2 regions of the uncultured Azonexus sp. genome follow, and region 2 is predicted to be linked to the other one. Evidence: predicted binding sites of a transcription regulator. Region 2 holds the regulator's gene; the other holds the start of a gene.
The links. Region 2 encodes FNR, which switches genes on or off when oxygen is low (the NO sensors DNR and NnrR bind a similar motif). Its sites were predicted from a motif close to TTGANCTAGNTCAA; they were not measured.

Region 1 (8,617 bases), on a different contig from region 2:
AGTCATGCGGCAGACCGGACAGGGAACGGACGTAGTTGGCCAGATCCTTGATCGTCTCGCCACCCAGTGCGGAATGCGGAGGCATCACGCCCATGCGGCCGTTGGCAATGGTCTCGACGATCTGCTCCGCCTCACCGCCCCACTGCCAGTCGGCATCGGTCAGGTTCGGGAAGCCCTTGGAGCCGCGGGCATCGGCACCATGACACTGCATGCAGTAGGTCAGGTACAGACGCTTGCCCATTTCCATGGCCTGCTTGTCGGCAGCGACCGCCTTGAGGTCCATGGCCATGTACTTGTCGTACAGCGGCTTGACCTGGGCATCCATCTTGGCCACTTCCGCAGCATGCTGACCGGCAGAGGTCCAGCCCAGCATGCCCTTGAAGTTGCCCAGCCCCGGATAGAGGGCCAGATAGACCAACGCGAACACCACGGTGATCACGAACATCCAGCTCCACCACTTGGGCATCGGATTGTTGTATTCCTCAAGGGTTTCATCCCAGACGTGACCCATGGTCTTGCCCGGCGTGAAAGTCGCCTTGCCCTGGACGATCAGGAGAACCGCACAGGCCAGAATACTGACCAGCACGATCACGATGACGTACAGATTCCAAAACTCGCTAACGAAATCGCTCATTTGCTTTCCTTTATTTCAGCGCGGGTGCGACGTACGGGACGCCGCACCATCATCATCACCTTCTGCGAACGGCAGGTTGGCAGCTTCTTCAAACCCCTTCTTGCTGCTCTTGCTGACATATGCCCACCAGACGATTGCCAGAAAACAGATCAATCCGGCAACCGTAAGTAGCGAACGCAGATCGTTGATGTCCATGGCCATCACTTCATCTGGCTCAATGCAGTACCCATGCCCTGGAGATAGGCAATAAGCACGTCCATTTCGGTCATGTCGCCGATATCAGCCTTGGCCGCCTTGATTTCATCGTCCGAGTAGGTCGGAATGCCGCGCATGTTGGCGTACATGCGCATCACGCCCATCTTGTCCTCGATCTGCGCTGCCACGCTGTCCTTGGCCTTGGTGGAGGCAAGGAATGCATAGGCGGGCATGTTCGATTCCGGCACGACGTCGCGCGGATTCATCAGGTGGGCACGCTGCCATTCATCGGAATAGCGACCGCCGACACGATGCAGGTCCGGACCGGTACGCTTGGAACCCCACTGGAACGGGTGGTCATAGACAAACTCACCCGCCACCGAGTAGTGGCCATAACGCTCGGTTTCGGCACGGAACGGACGGATCATCTGGGAGTGGCAGTTGTAGCAGCCCTCACGCAGATAAACCTCACGACCGGCCAACTGGACTGCCGTGTAGGGCTTGACCCCTTCAACCGGCGTCGTCGTGGACTTCTGGAAGAAGAGCGGCACGATTTCCAGCAGCCCACCCCAGAGCACCACAAACAAGGTCAGAACGAAAAGCAGGCCTACGTTCTTCTCAATTTGCTCATGCTTCAACATTGTTTTCTCTCCCTAATCAGGCGTGATGAGCAGCCGGAGCGATCACCGGCGCATCCTTGGTGTTGCCACCAGCCATGGTCTTGAACATGTTGTAAGCCATGATCAACATACCGGACAGGAACAGCACGCCGCCGAGCCAACGAATTGCCCAGAACGGATAGGAACCCTTGACCGACTCGACGAAGCTGTAAGCCAGGGTACCGTCGGCATTGACAGCACGCCACATCAGGCCCTGCATCACACCGGCAATCCACATCGAAGCGATGTACAGAACGGTACCGATGGTGGCGATCCAGAAGTGAACCGTAACCAGGGCGGTGCTATACATTTCGGTCTTGCCGAACAGACGCGGCAGCAGGTAGTACATCGAACCGATCGAAACCATGGCCACCCAGCCAAGCGCACCGGAGTGCACGTGACCGACGGTCCAGTCCGTGTAGTGCGACAGCGCGTTGACGGTCTTGATCGACATCATCGGGCCTTCGAACGTCGACATACCGTAGAAGGACAGCGAGGTGATCAGGAACTTCAGGATGGGATCGTCGCGCAGTTTGTGCCAGGCACCCGACAGGGTCATGATGCCGTTGATCATGCCACCCCAGGACGGCGCCAGCAGGATCAGCGAGAACAGCATACCGACGGACTGGGTCCAGTCAGGCAGCGCGGTGTAGTGCAGATGGTGCGGACCCGCCCACATGTAGGTGAAGATCAGCGCCCAGAAGTGCACCACCGACAGACGGTAGGAATACACCGGACGGCCAGCCTGCTTCGGCACGAAGTAGTACATCATGCCCAGGAAGCCTGCGGTCAGGAAGAAGCCGACGGCGTTGTGACCGTACCACCACTGGATCATTGCGTCCTGCACGCCGGAATAGACGGAGAACGAACGGGTCAGCGAAACCGGGACGGCGGCGCTGTTAACCAGGTGCAGCAGGGCAACGGCGATGATCATCGAACCGAAGAACCAGTTGGCCACGTAAATGTGGGAAACCGTGCGCTTGGCGATGGTGCCGAAGAAGACCAGACCATAGGAAACCCAGACCAGCGTGATCAGGATGTCGATCGGCCATTCGAGCTCGGCGTATTCCTTGCCGGTCGTGAAACCGAGCGGCAGCGAAATCGCAGCCAGCAGGATGACAATTTGCCAGCCCCAGAAGGTGAAGGGAACCAGCGGGCCGCCCCAGAGGCGGGCGTGACTGGTACGCTGTACGCACCAGTAAGACGTTGCAAACAAGGCGCAGCCACCAAACGCAAAAATAACCGCGTTGGTATGCAGCGGACGCAGACGACCATACGTCAGCCACGGCCCCAGATTAAGCTCCGGCCAGACAAGCTGGGCGGCAATAATGACACCGACAAGCATGCCGACGATGCCCCAGATGACAGTCATGACGGCGAATTGCCGTACGACCTTATCGTTGTATGTGGTTTGTGTTCCAGACATGAACCCACCTCTCGTTAATGAAAAACGGAATGCCCACCTCCCTGAACCCAAGGGGGCACATAAAAGCGGATGGTATTCTAGTTGAGACGGGGTGTTTTGACCTAGATCAAGCTACTGACTATCTTGACCCAAAAGCAGAGAAATCCGGTCAACCACAAGCCTTTCACGGTATGACGGCGCTACCCAAAACGGCAAAAATGCGGCGAAAAAGCACCAAATGGTATACCCGTCAAAATCCATGCCCTCTGAAAAAGGCGGACAAAAAAAGGGTGCGTCGCAACGCACCCCAACCCCAACAGAGAAATTTCGCAAGACTCTCGACTTGCATCGCCGGGAATATTGACAGCCACGACGGCCCCGGGTGTTGACACAGGTCAAATTTCGTCTTTTTTCTCTTCCTTTTTCTTTTCCTGCTCAGCCACCTTTCCCTGCGCAGCCTCGTCATCGTCCATCAATACCTTGAATCCCGGCCCCTCCAGATCGTCGAACTGCCCGCTTTTGACCGACCACCAGAAGGCTGCCGCGATACCGAAGACCAGCAGCACCGAAATCGGCACCAGCAAATAGACACTTTCCATCAATCGTTCTCCAGGCGCTGGATGCGCAGCGAGTTGACCACCACCAGCAAGGAACTCAGGGACATGCCGATTCCGGCCATCCACGGGGTTACATAACCGGCAATCGCCGCCGGCAGGGCCACAACATTGTAGGCGAAGGACCACCACAGGTTCTGCCGGATGACAACCAGCGCAAAGCCGGCCCGGCCGAGTCCCTTGTGCAAATGCCCGAGATTTTCCGAAAGCAGCACGAAATCGGACTGCGTCCGCGCCAGTTGCGCGCCACTGCCCATGGCCACCGACACCTGGGCCTGCGCCAGCACCGGTGCGTCGTTGACCCCGTCACCGATCATGGCGACGATGGCCCCTGCCGCCTGCAATTCGGTCACGGCGGCATGTTTGCCGGCCGGCGTCATGCCGGCACGCACGTCGTCGATCCCCAGCTCGGTCGCCACGCGGGCTGCTACCGCCGGCGCATCGCCGGTCAACAGGACGACCTGACGTCCACCTCGGCGCAGATCCCCGACCAGTTTGCGCGCCTCGGGGCGTAACTGGTCACCGATGCGGAACAGAGCCAGCGCCCCTTGCTCATCGGCCAGCAGGACCACGGTATCGCCGCTCTCCAGCCAATCGCTCGCCACTGCCGGCAGGGCGCCATTGCTGATCGCCAGCGCATACGCCGGGCGGCCGATACGATAACGCCGGCCGTCGATCAGCGCCTCGATCCCCTGGCCTGGCTCGCTGATCGAATCCATCGCCTGCCAGCGGGCATCACCGGGCGCCGCATGGCGCAGAGCCATGGCCAGGGGATGTTCGGAAGCCTGCTCCAGCGCCGCCGCCAGATTCAGACAATCCTCCCGGGACATTTCCCCGAGAACCAGGATGTCCTGCAGATGCATCTGCCCGGTAGTCAGCGTTCCCGTCTTGTCGAAAACGAAATGCGTCGCTCGCGCCAGGGTTTCGATCGCGTGACCGCGCGTGACCAGCAGGCCGTCGCGGGCCAGCGAACCGGCGGCCACGGTCAGGGCGATCGGGGTAGCCAGCGCCAGCGCACACGGACAGGTCACCACCAGCACAGAAACGGTGATCCACAGGGCACGCGAGGGCTCGACCAGGTACCAGCCAAACGCAGTCAGGATCGCCACCACCAGCAGCGCCGCCACGAAATAGGTGGCGATCCGGTCGGCAATTTCGACGATGCGCGGTTTTTCCAGCGAAGCCCGCTCCATCAGGTCGATGATTGCCGACAGCCGGGTTCCCTCGCCGACCTGCTCGACCCGCACGACCAAGGGGCTCTCGGCATTGACCGAACCGCCGGTCACCGGATCGCCGGGCCGCTTCGGCACGGGCAGGCTTTCCCCGGTGAGCAGCGCTTCGTTGGCACAACTGATGCCTTCGACCACCCGCCCGTCAGCCGGAACGATGTCCCCCGGGCGAACCAGCACATGGTCGCCGACCCGCAGATCGGCCACGACCACTTGCGTCGCCTCGCGGTCGGCAGGGAAGTTCACGATCTTCTGGGCAAAGGCCGGCAGCAGTTTGGTCAGCGCCTCGGTCACGCTCAAGGCCTTCTGGCGGGCGGTCATTTCGAGGTAGCGACCACCGAGCAGGAAGAAGACGAACATCGTCACCGAGTCGAAGTAGACTTCGCCCCCCTGAATGAAGGTAGCCCAGCAACTGGCGGCAAACGCCAGGCCGACGCCCAGCGCCACCGGCACGTCCATGCCGACGCGCTTGAGCTTGAGGTCGCGCCAGGCGTTGCGGAAGAATGGCGCCGACGAGTAGAAAACGACCGGGATGGTCAGGATCAGGCTGGCCCAGCGCATCAGGCTCTCGATGTCGGCGCTCATGTCGCCGTCGGCGATATACACCGGATAGGCGTACATCATCACCTGCATCATGCCGAAACCGGCGACCCACAGACGCCACATCGCGCCACGTCGCTCATTGCGGGAAATTTCCTCGTTCTTCGCCGCGTCGTAGGGATAGGCCCGATAGCCAATGGCGGCGACTGCCCGCAGGATGTCGGACAGCTTGATGCGCGACTCGTCCCAGCGGACCCGCGCCCGCCGCGAGGCGTAATTGATGTCCACGGCGATCACGCCGGGCAATTTACCGATGTGCTGCTCGTTGAGCCAGATGCAGGCGGCGCAAGTGATGCCTTCGAGCAACAGGGAGGCTTCCCGCTCGTTCTCACCGAGCGCCTTGACGAAACTCTTCTGGAACTCGGCGTGATCGTAGAGCGCCATCTGCTCCAGGATCGCCGGCATGGCCTCGCGCGGCGACTCGGGCAGCGCGTCGCGACTCCGGTAGTAGTCGGCCAGACCGTTCTCCACGATCGACTGGGCCACCGCCTGGCAACCGTAACAACACATCGCCTTCGTTTCGCCGTTGATGACAACCGGCAGATCGACATCATCCGGAATGGGCAGACCGCAGTGATAACAGGAGGCTTGTGACATGCAACAAAAAAGGCACCGGAGTGCCTTTGCGGGTCAGGATGGACGCCAAGTATAGATTATTTGGTCCCCATCCGGATTGCTCCGTCCAGACGAATGACTTCGCCGTTCAGGTAAGCGTTCTCGGCAATATGCCGGACCAGCGCCGCATATTCCGCCGGTTTGCCCATGCGCGTGGGGAACGGCACCATCTTGTTCAGCGACTCCTGAACTTCGGCCGGCATGCCGAGCAGCATCGGCGTTTCCATGATCCCCGGTGCGATGGTCAGGCAACGGATACCGCTGCGCGCGAGTTCGCGGGCCACCGGCAGGGTCAGTGCCACGATCCCGCCCTTGGAAGCGGCATAGGCGGCCTGCCCGAGTTGCCCCTCGAAAGCGGCTACCGAAGCCGTATTGACGATCACCCCGCGCTCGCCGCCGGCATCCGGCTCGTTCTTCATCATGGCCTCGGCGGCAAGGCGAAGCATGTTGAAGGTGCCGACCAGGTTGATGTTGATGACCCGGGCAAAGCTGTCCAGACGATGCGGGCCTTCCTTGCCCAGCACCTTTTCGGCCGGAGCCACACCGGCGCAATTGACCAGGCCGTGAACGGCACCGAAGCGCGACAGGGCGGCGGCAATGGCGTTCTGTGCCGAAGCTTCGCTGGTGACATCGGTTTCGACAAAGATCGCGTTCTCACCCAACTCGCTGGCCAAGGCCTCGCCGGCATCGCGATTGACATCAACCAGGACTACCCGCGCCTCCGCTTCGAGCAGACCGCGCGCCGTCGCCGCACCCAGACCCGAGCCACCGCCGGTAACCACAAACACCTTATTTTTCAGTTGCATATGCTTTCTCCTGTAATTATTCGACAGCCCAAACCAAACGGTAGCGTATGGACTGAAGCAGCATATTAACCCTCCCAGCAACGCCAGCCAAATCCGCAAGCGCGATGCAGATGCTATGATTTGCCCACATCATTTTTCGCCCGGACGCGATGCCTGCCGGAAAGTACCAACTACTCGTCGTCGACAGTTCCAGCGCCAATCGCAAGCTGATCGGCGAATGCCTGTCCCAACTCGACGACGCCAGCGTCTCCCTGGCTGCCGACGGCCAATCGGCCGTGGAACTCATCGCCAGCACCCGACCGGATCTGATCCTGATCGACATGAACCTGCGCGACACCGACGGCATCAGCCTAGTTCGCAGAATACGCAACCGGGAATTGCTGGGCGCGGAAAACGACCTGAACCTGTGGACGCCGGTCATTTTCCTGTCCTCAGTCATGGATGAAGACATGCTCGCCCAAGGCATCATTGCCGGCGGCGACGACTTCCTGCACAAACCGGTCTCCGAAGTCATCCTGCTGGCCAAGGTCCGCGCCATGCTGCGCATCGTCGGCATGCAGCGCGACATTCACGCCGCCCACCGCCGACTCAAGCAGATTGCCACCCTTGACGGGCTCACCTGCATTCCCAACCGGCGTTACTTCGACGACACGCTGACCACCGAATGGAAACGCTGCCAGCGCGCCGGCGCACCGCTCAGCCTGCTGCTGATCGACATCGATTATTTCAAGCAATTCAACGACGCCTACGGCCACCAGGCCGGTGACCAATGCCTCAAGGCCGTCGCCTCGGCGCTCAACGAATCGCTGTTCCGGGTCGAAGACAGCGTCGCCCGCTACGGCGGCGAGGAATTTGCCGCCATCCTCCCCGGCACCGACGCTGCTGGCGCACTCGCCGTCGCCGAACGCATGCGCGCGTCGGCCAGCGAACTGCGCATCCCCCACAAACACGGCGTGGATAGCTTCGTTTCCTGCAGCATCGGCATTGCCAGCATCCACCCGGCCGCCGAACAGACGGCGGAACAATTGCTGCAGGCCGCCGACCACAGCCTGTACGAAGCCAAACACGCGGGCCGCAACCGTATCGTTCTGCATCCGGAATGCCGGACCTGAGGCAGGAAGCGCCGAGAAGGCCACGGGAGGCAGCGTGCGTAAACTGATCTACCTGGTCGCCCTTGCCGCAACCGGCACACTGGCCTGGCACTATCCTTTCCTGTTCGAACTCCCACTGATCATAGCCATCGGCGGCGCCTGGTGGGCGTTTTTCGCGCCGAACGGAGCACAGGAAAAGTAAAAAGGGGTTACGGCTTGACCGTAACCCCTTGAATTCTTTGGTGCCGTTGAAGTGAATCGAACACTCGACCTACTGATTACGAATCAGTTGCTCTACCAACTGAGCTACAACGGCACAGGCCACCCGACGAGCAGCACAGCGTAGAATTATAGCTTTTCCCCCTGGCTTCAGGCAACAAGGCTGCGACAAATGAATTTGCTGCGCGCGCTGGCAACGGTCAGCGGCATGACCCTGCTCTCCCGTATCCTCGGTTTTGTCCGGGATTTCGTCATTGCCCGGGCATTCGGCGCCGGAGCGGCGACCGATGCCTTTTTCGTGGCCTTCAAGCTGCCCAACCTGTTGCGGCGGATGTTCGCCGAAGGCGCTTTCTCCCAGGCCTTCGTTCCCATCCTCGGCGAATACAAGAATCAGCGCTCGCCGGAAGATACGCGGACGCTGGTCGACCATGTCGCCAGCCTGCTGTCGATGGCCCTGTTCGTCATCACCGCCATTGGCGTGGCCGGAGCACCGCTGCTGGTCTGGCTGTCGGCGCCGGGCTTCGCCGACGACGTGGGGAAATTCGAACTG
Region 2 (8,617 bases):
ACTCGTTCTCGTGCCCGCCCTCGCCGAACATGAAGATCATCTGACCAACCAGCGGCAAGGTCAGCGCGACGGCGATCCAGAAACGGCGGACCTCCTGCCGATAGACCCGTTCCTTCTCCTGCTTTTCCCGCTCGCGGGTTCCGGCATCGACCAGGGTCGCAGAAAAGCCAGCCTTGGCCACCGCCGCGATCACCGCATCCGGCCCGACCCCGCTCAGGCGTACACGCGCCCGCTCGGCGGCCAGATTGACGTTGGCCTGCATGCCGGCCTGGCGGTTGAGCACCTTTTCCAGGCGCGTGGAACAGGCGGCACAGGTCATGCCGCCAATGGCGAATTCGATCACCTGTTCCGCACTGTCAGGCGGGGTCTTGTCAGTCACCTCAGACGTTCTCCATCAGGTAGGGCAAAGCGTACAGGCCGTAAATCCCGAAGCCGAGAATCAGCAGGCCGGACAAGATACGGACCACGGGCCGGCGGACAAATTCGTTGAGCCGCGAAAAAAGGATGCCGGCGAGCAGCAGATTGGGCAGGGTTCCCAGCCCGAAAGCCAGCATCAGGGCGGCGCCACGCCCGGCCGAACCGGCCGACAAGGCACTGGCCAGCGCGCTGTATACCAGTCCGCAAGGCAGCCAGCCCCACAACAGGCCCAGCGGAAAGGCCTGACGGACGGTGGTGGCCGGCAGGAAGCGCCGGGTCAGCGGCTGGATGCGGCGCCATAGCGCCTGGCCGGCGCGCTCGGTGAACGCCAGCGCCCGGGTCGCACCGAGCAGGTAAAAACCCAGCGCGATCAGCATCAGGTTGGCAAACAAGTAGAGGATCAGCCGCGCCGGCACCTGCCCTTCCAGCCCCAGGCTGGCCGCACCGAGGGCACCGGCCAGGGCGCCGGCAGCGGCATAGGAGAGGATGCGACCGCCGTTGTAGGCCAGGTGCATCGACCAGCGCGACGCACCGCCCATGGCCAGGGCGCCGACAATACCGCCGCACATGCCGACACAATGTGCGCCGCCGAGCAAACCGACAAGGAACAGGGCAAGAAAACCGGTATCGGGCATGAAACAGGGCTGGACAGGAAACAGACGGGAAGTTTAACCCGCCCGCCCCTCCGCCGGCACCGTCAGATCACCTTCGAGTAACGCGTACGCTGCCGGTCGGCGCGCAGGTAGCGGTCGAAGGCCATGGCGATGACGCGCACCAGCATGCGCCCCGGCGGCAGCACGGTGATCCATTCGCGTTCGATCTTGAGCAGACCACCGCGCTCCAGCTCGCGCAAATCCTCGATCTCGGCGGCAAAGTACTTGTGGAAGTCGATCAGGTGCGCACTCTCGATGCTCTCGATCGACAGCTCGAAATGACACATCAGCGCCTGGATGATCGAGCGGCGCAGGATGTCGTCGGCGGTCAGTTCGATGCCGCGAATCACCGGCAGCATCGGCGCGTCGAGCCGGTCGTAGTATTCGTCCAGAGTCTTGACGTTCTGGTAGTAGGTCGGCCCGACCTTGCTGATCGACGAAATGCCGAAGGACAGCATGTCGCAATCGGCATAGGTCGAGTAGCCCTGGAAATTGCGGTGCAGGCGGCCCTGACGCTGGGCCACGGCCAGCTCGTCGTCGGGCTTGGCGAAGTGGTCCATGCCGATGAACACATAACCGGCGTCGGTCAGTTTCTTGATCGCCAGCGCCAGGATCTGCAGGCGCGCATCCGGCGTCGGCAGGTCGGCATCGGCAATCCGCCGCTGCGGCTTGAACAGGCCCGGCAGGTGCGCGTAGTTGTAGATCGACAGACGATCCGGGTCCATCGCCAGCACCCGCTCCAGGGTCCGGTTGAAGCCCATCACGCTCTGGTGCGGCAGGCCGTAGATCAGGTCGATCGACACCGACTTGAAGCCGCTGGCGCGCGCCGCCTTGATCACGTTGAAGGTTTCCTCTTCGCTCTGCACGCGATTGACGGCGACCTGGACCTTTTCGTCGAAATCCTGGACGCCGACGCTCATCCGGTTGAAACCGAGCTCGCCGAGCAGGGCCACGGTGGCCGCATCGACCTTGCGCGGATCGACCTCGATCGAGTACTCACCGCCGTCGAGCAGCTTGAAGTGCTTGCGCGTCTCGGCCATCAGCTGGCGCATCTCGTCGTGCGACAGGAAGGTCGGCGTACCTCCGCCCCAGTGCAGCTGGATGACCTCGTGCTCACCGTCGCGGCCTTCGAGCGAAGCGCTCTGCAGGGCGAGTTCCTTGCCCAGGTACTTCAGGTACTTGGCACTGCGCCCGTGATCCTTGGTGATGATCTTGTTACAGGCACAGTAATAACAGATGGTGTTGCAGAAGGGGATGTGGAAGTATAATGACAGCGGCCGGCTGATACCGCCGATGTTGCGCTTGCCGAGCCAGAGCGCTGCAGCCTCCGAGTCGAATGCTTCGACAAAGCGGTCTGCGGTGGGATACGACGTATAACGCGGGCCGTTAACGTCAAAACGGCGAATGATCTGTGGATCGAAGACGAGGTTTTCAGTTGCGAAATTCATTTAACATAGCGCCAAGTTTAGGCTCGATTATGTGGGGATGGATCGCAGTTCCGGTTGACATGGATCAAGCCAACGCAGGTTGCCAATGCCCAACACAATCCCGTTGAATCAGGAAATTACGCTGACCGTCATCAAGACGGCCTGCTCCAACTGCAACCTGCGCGAACTGTGCCTGCCCTTCGGTCTCAGCCTTGAGGAACTCGAGCGTCTCGACGACCTCATTTCGACCCGCCGCCGGATCAAACGCGGCGATCACCTGTACCGTGCCGGCGAGGCTTTCGACTCGATCTACGCGATCCGCAGCGGCTTCTTCAAGACCGACGTGCTGCTCGAAGACGGCCGCGACCAGGTGACCGGCTTCCAGATGGCCGGCGAACTGCTCGGCCTCGACGGCATCAGCACCGAACACCATACCTGCAACGCCATCGCCCTCGAGGACAGCGAGATCTGCGCGATCCCGTTCAACCGGCTGGAAAGCCTGTCGCGCGAGATCCACAACCTGCAGCACCACTTCCACAAGGTGATGAGCCGCGAGATCGTCCGCGATCACGGCGTGATGATGCTGCTCGGCACGATGCGCGCCGAAGAGCGCCTGGCCGCCTTCCTGCTCAACCTGTCACAGCGCTTTACCGCACGTGGCTTCTCGCACGCCGAGTTCTACCTGCGCATGACGCGCGAGGAAATCGGCAGCTACCTCGGCCTCAAGCTGGAAACCGTCTCGCGCGCCTTCTCGAAATTCCAGGAAGAAGGCTATATCGCGGTGCAGCAGAAGCATATCCGCATTCTCAACGTAAACGGCCTCAAGGCGCTGATGAACCACCGCGCCTGAGTTTCAGCGCGCCGGTTCAAGACGCAGCAGCTTGCCGTCAGGCGCGTCGGTAAGCAGGTAGATCAAGCCGTCCGGCCCCTGACGGACATCGCGAATCCGACCTTCGCGCCCGCTCAGCAGGCGCTCTTCATGCACCACCCGCTCGCCGTCGAGTTCCAGGCGGACCAGCATCTGGTATTTCAGCGCGCCGACGAACAGGTTGCCGCGCCACGCGGGAAAACGCTCGCCGACATAGAAGGCCATGCCCGACGGAGCAATCGACGGCGTCCATTGGTACAGGGGCTGCTCCAACCCCTCGCGATGCGTGCCGACGCCGATTTTCGTGCCAATCACGTAATTCACCCCGTGAGTGATCACCGGCCAGCCGTAGTTGCGTCCTTTGCGCACGATATTGATCTCGTCGCCGCCCTGGGGGCCGTGCTCATGGGTCCACAAAGCGCCGCTGACCGGGTGCAGCGCCGCCCCCTGGACGTTGCGATGGCCGACGCTGAAAATTTCCGGATGCGCACCGGCCACTCCCCGCCAGGGATTGTCCGCTGGCACCCGACCATCGTCGTGCAGCCGGACCTGCTTGCCGGCCAGATCGTCGAGCTGCTGCGCCCGTGCCATCGTGCCGCGATCGCCCTGGCTGATGTGCAGGAAGCCGTCCCGGTCGAACACCAGGCGCGAGCCGAAATGCTGCCCACCGGACGATTTCGGCCTTTGCCGGTAAATCACCCGCAGGTCTTCCAGCCGGTGACCGGCGGCATCGGACACCCAGCGTCCGCGCGCCACCTCGGTACCAACCCCGCCCTCGCCGGCCGCGGCGTAGCTCAGGTAAATCCAGCCGTTGGCGGCAAAGTCCGGATGCAGCACGACGTCGAGCAAACCGCCCTGTCCGCTCGCCGCAACCGCCGGCACGCCCGCCACCGGGCGCGGATCGACACGACCGTCGGCCGCCAGCAAGCGCAGGCGCCCCGGCCGCTCGCTAACCAGCATGCGACCGTCGGGCAAAAAAGCCAGCGCCCAAGGATGCACCAGCCCCTCGCTGAGCACGCGCACCCGGAAATCCTCGCGTTCGCTGCGCAGCACCTCGGCCTGCGCCGGCAATCCCAGACCAGCCACCAGACCGGCGACCATCAACAGACGTTTCATCGGCATTTCCTCGTCATCGACTCAGGCCCAGCCACAGGCGTTCGCCGGGCTGATCCCAGTAAGGCTGTTCGCCGAAGCGCTGCTGCAGGAAATCGATGAAGGCGCGTACCTTCAGCGGCAGATGGCGATTCGGCAGATGCACGGCGTAGATGAAGCGTTCGATCGGCACATAGCCCGGCAACACTTCGACCAACCTTCCGGCCTGCAGTTCGCTGCCGATGATGAAGGTCGGCAGCAGCGCCAGGCCGAGACCGCCGAGGACGGCCTGCGACAGTGCCTCGTCGTCGTTGATGCGCAGCGAACCTGACACCGGCACCGAAATGTCGCCGTCCGGCCCCTGCAGGTGCCAGAAACCCTGCGTCGTCAGATAGGTGTAGTCGAGACAGTTATGCCGAGCCAGATCGGCAGGCACCTGCGGCACGCCCCAGCGCGACAGGTAGGCCGGGCTGGCGCAGATCTTCCGCCGGATCGGCGCCAGGCGCCGGGCGACCAGGTTGCCGCCGGGCTCCGGAGCGATACGCAAGGCCAGGTCGTAGCCTTCGTCGACCAGATTGACCAGGCGGTCACTGATCGTCATGTCCACCGACAGCTCCGGGTACTGCAGCATGAAATCGGCCAGTGCCGGCGCCACGTGCAGCGTGCTGAAAGCCACCGGCGCACTGAAGCGCAGCTTGCCGCGCGGCGTCTGGTGCAGGCTGCCGATGGTGCTGTCGGCGCGCGCCAGTTCGTCGAGGATGCGGTCGCAATGCTCGAAATAGGCCTCGCCCACTTCGGTCAGGCTCAGCCGGCGCGTACTGCGCTGCAGCAGGCGGACGCCGAGCGCCGCTTCCAGCCGGGCCACCGACTTGCTCACCCGGGATTTGGAAATTCCCAGGCGCAAGGCCGCCCCGGAAAAACTGCGGGCCTTGACCACCTGGGCGAACAGCAGCATGTCGTTGATGTCGTGCATGGCACATCCATTGTTTCCGTAATGGAAACAGTCTTATTCAAACTTGCCGACTTATCAAGACCAGCCTGTGCAACTAACATCCTTGGTCCATTAATTTGCTTGGCTGAGCCAAACACACGAAACAGAAAAAACACATTAAATGCAACAGACTAACCTGATCATCAGCGAGATGGATTTCGTCCGCCTGATGGCTATCCAGCCGCCTCCGGATCTGCGCGCGGAGCTTGAGCGCGCCATTGTTATCCCAGACGACTCAATGAAAACTAACATCGTCACCATGGGCTCGCGCGTGCGCTACACCGAACACGAGACCGGCAACAGCCGCGAAATCGAGATTGTCTTCCCGGAAGAAGCTGAAGCCGCTGCCGGCAAGGTCTCGGTTTTTGCGCCGGTCGGCGCCGCCTTGATCGGCCTCGGCGTTGGCCAGGAGATCGAGTGGGACTTTCCGGGCGGCAGCACCCGCCGGCTGACCGTGGTTGAGGTCATCCAGCCAGAAAAACAAGCAGGACACTAATCACATCAAGGGAGACCCGATCGTGCGCTACACCTCATTCCATGACTTCACCCAACATGTTGCCGCACGAAACCCCGGGCAACCCGAGTTCCACCAGGCGGTGGATGAAGTCATCGAAAGCCTCTGGCCCTTCATCCAGCAGCATCCGAAATACGCCGAACAGGGCCTGCTCGACCGCCTGGTCGAGCCGGAGCGGGTGGTCATGTTCCGTATTTCCTGGGTCGACGACCACGGCGACGTCCAGGTCAATCGCGGCTACCGCATCCAGCACTCGTCGGCCATCGGTCCGTACAAGGGCGGCATCCGCTTCCACCCGTCGGTCAACCTGTCGATCCTCAAGTTCCTGGCTTTCGAGCAGACCTTCAAGAACGCCCTGACCACGTTGCCGATGGGCGGCGGCAAGGGCGGTTCCGACTTCGATCCGAAGGGCCGCAGCCCGGGTGAGGTGATGCGCTTCTGTCAGGCCTTCGTCAGCGAACTGTTCCGCCACATCGGCAGCGACACCGACGTGCCGGCCGGCGACATCGGCGTCGGCGGCCGCGAGGTCGGCTTCATGGCCGGCATGATGAAGAAGCTGTCGAACCGCGCCGATTGCGTATTCACCGGCAAGGGCCTGAGTTTCGGCGGTTCGCTGATCCGCCCGGAAGCGACCGGCTACGGCACCGTCTATTTCGCCGAGGAAATGCTCAAGCAGCAAGGTCGCAGCTTCGAAGGCCTGCGCGTCAGCGTTTCCGGCGCCGGCAACGTCGCTCAGTACGCCGTTGAAAAGGCCATGGCGCTGGGCGCCAAGGTGGTCACCGTATCCGACTCCAGCGGCACCATTCTCGACGAGGAAGGCTTCACCGCCGAAAAGCTGGCCGAACTGATGGAGGTCAAGAACCACCTTTACGGCCGCGTCAGCGATTACGCCGGCCGCGTCGGCGCCACCTTCCTGCCCGGCGTCCGTCCCTGGCACATCCCGGTCGATGTCGCCCTGCCCTGCGCGACGCAGAACGAACTCGACGCCGGCGATGCGCGCACGCTGATCGACAACGGCGTGATCTGCGTTGCCGAAGGCGCCAACATGCCGTCGACCGCTGACGCGGTCCGGCTGTTCGAAGCCAGCCAGGTGCTCTACGCCCCGGGCAAGGCCAGCAACGCCGGCGGCGTCGCCACCTCTGGCCTGGAAATGAGCCAGAACGCGATGCGCCTGTCGTGGCCGCGCGAGGAAGTCGATGCCCGCCTGCACCAGATCATGGTCGACATCCACGAAACCTGCCTGCGCTACGGCCGTGCCGCCGACGGCAAGGTCAGCTATGTCGATGGCGCCAACATCGCCGGCTTCGTCAAGGTCGCCGACGCAATGCTGGCGCAGGGCGTGGTCTAAACGAAGGGCAGCGGCTGGCGGGTCAGCGCCACGGCGACGATGTAGCCGTAGGCAAGCACCGCCAGCCCGCCGAAACGCAGGCGGATGGCCATCGTCCGGCCGCGTTTCAGCGCCATCATGCCGCAGCCGATGTAGAGCAGCAGGCCGATCAGCTTGGCGGTCAGCCAGTCCATAGCAAACGGATACTGGCCGCTGATCCAGGCCAGGCTCAGCGCGCTCAGCAACAACAGGCTGTCGACAACGTGCGGCAGCACCCGGCTGATCCGCCGCTGCAGCCAGGGCGACTGCCGCCACATCCAGAACAAGCGCAACAGGAATCCCGTGCCACTGAGCACGACGCAGGTGACGTGCAGATGCTTGAGCAGAACGTAGCTCATGCGCTGACCGCCGCCAGCCGGGCCCGTCGATAGTTGCGCGCGCCGACCGCCAGGTTCCACCACAGCCAGCCGGCCGCAGCCATCAGGCACAGTCCGGCCGGCACGGCCAGCCAGTCCGGCCGGATCGCCGCAGCGACGGCCAGCAGCAGCGTGGCCAGATAGAGGCGCCATTGCCCCAGTCCATCCTTGTCGGCCAGCAACTTGTTCATCGGCGGCACCGGCTTGCCCGGCCGGGCCAAGGGCTGCAGGTGCAGCCACAGCAGGAAGGGAACGATCTTGTAGAGCATGCCGATGATGAAGGCGGACAGGCCGGCGAGCAGGATCAGGACGCCGAACACGCCCATCCACGCCGGCACCCCGGCCAGCGGCGGATGCACGGCCGAAGCCAGCAGCATGAGCAAGGCCAGCAGCGAGGCGGACAAGGCTCCCTGCCAGTAGCGAAAGGTCGAATCCGGGCGGGCCCGGCGGCGCGCCGCCTGCAGTTTCATCGTCTGCCCGACGAAGAGCAGGCCGCCGGCCGCCAGCGCCGCCTGCGCCAGGCGTTGCAGCACTTCGGCAGAGACGGCCCAGGCCAGGCTCCACAACAGCAGCGCCGCCATCAGCAGCAGCGGGAAACGCCACGCGGGTTTCGCCGGGTAGCCCGGCGTCAGCTGGAACATCGGCACCACCACGTAAGCCACCGCCGCCAGCAGGATGCCGGCCCAACCACCCAGCCCCCAGGCTGCGTGCAGGTCGGCCAGCGGCATCAGCGCCACGGCCCAGCCGCCGGCCAGCGCCAGCAGCATTAACAGACCGCTCGCCGCGGTCACCGCCAGGGCGATCACCGACAGCTTGAGTCCGCGGATGCTCGGACTGGTCGACGGCACCCGGAAGATGGCCAGCCCCGCCGCCCCGATGAAAACCGCCAGGCTGGCGCCGAGCAGCACCCCG

Region 1: the regulator FNR is predicted to act here: its motif matches at 3,011-3,024, upstream of ccoN (cytochrome-c oxidase, cbb3-type subunit I).

Annotation. Positions count from the first base shown of each region.
Region 1 covers NZ_CALJNI010000014.1:87,347-95,963, forward strand. The annotation lists gene ccoP (cytochrome-c oxidase, cbb3-type subunit III) at 1-634, opposite strand, end outside; gene Q0799_RS10525 (CcoQ/FixQ family Cbb3-type cytochrome c oxidase assembly chaperone) at 650-829, opposite strand; gene ccoO (cytochrome-c oxidase, cbb3-type subunit II) at 835-1,467, opposite strand; gene ccoN (cytochrome-c oxidase, cbb3-type subunit I) at 1,487-2,914, opposite strand; gene ccoS (cbb3-type cytochrome oxidase assembly protein CcoS) at 3,289-3,492, opposite strand; gene Q0799_RS10545 (heavy metal translocating P-type ATPase) at 3,492-5,933, opposite strand; gene Q0799_RS10550 (3-hydroxyacyl-CoA dehydrogenase) at 5,990-6,757, opposite strand; gene Q0799_RS10555 (diguanylate cyclase) at 6,907-7,869, shown strand; gene Q0799_RS10560 (hypothetical protein) at 7,904-8,050, shown strand; tRNA gene Q0799_RS10565 (tRNA-Thr) at 8,089-8,164, opposite strand; gene murJ (murein biosynthesis integral membrane protein MurJ) at 8,240-8,617, shown strand, end outside.
Region 2 covers NZ_CALJNI010000006.1:37,473-46,089, forward strand. The annotation lists gene Q0799_RS05605 (cation-translocating P-type ATPase) at 1-379, opposite strand, end outside; gene Q0799_RS05610 (sulfite exporter TauE/SafE family protein) at 381-1,052, opposite strand; gene hemN (oxygen-independent coproporphyrinogen III oxidase) at 1,115-2,518, opposite strand; gene fnr (fumarate/nitrate reduction transcriptional regulator Fnr) at 2,604-3,347, shown strand; gene Q0799_RS05625 (PQQ-dependent sugar dehydrogenase) at 3,351-4,481, opposite strand; gene Q0799_RS05630 (LysR family transcriptional regulator) at 4,495-5,430, opposite strand; gene rnk (nucleoside diphosphate kinase regulator) at 5,570-5,944, shown strand; gene gdhA (NADP-specific glutamate dehydrogenase) at 5,967-7,310, shown strand; gene Q0799_RS05645 (SirB2 family protein) at 7,307-7,687, opposite strand; gene Q0799_RS05650 (hypothetical protein) at 7,684-8,617, opposite strand, start outside.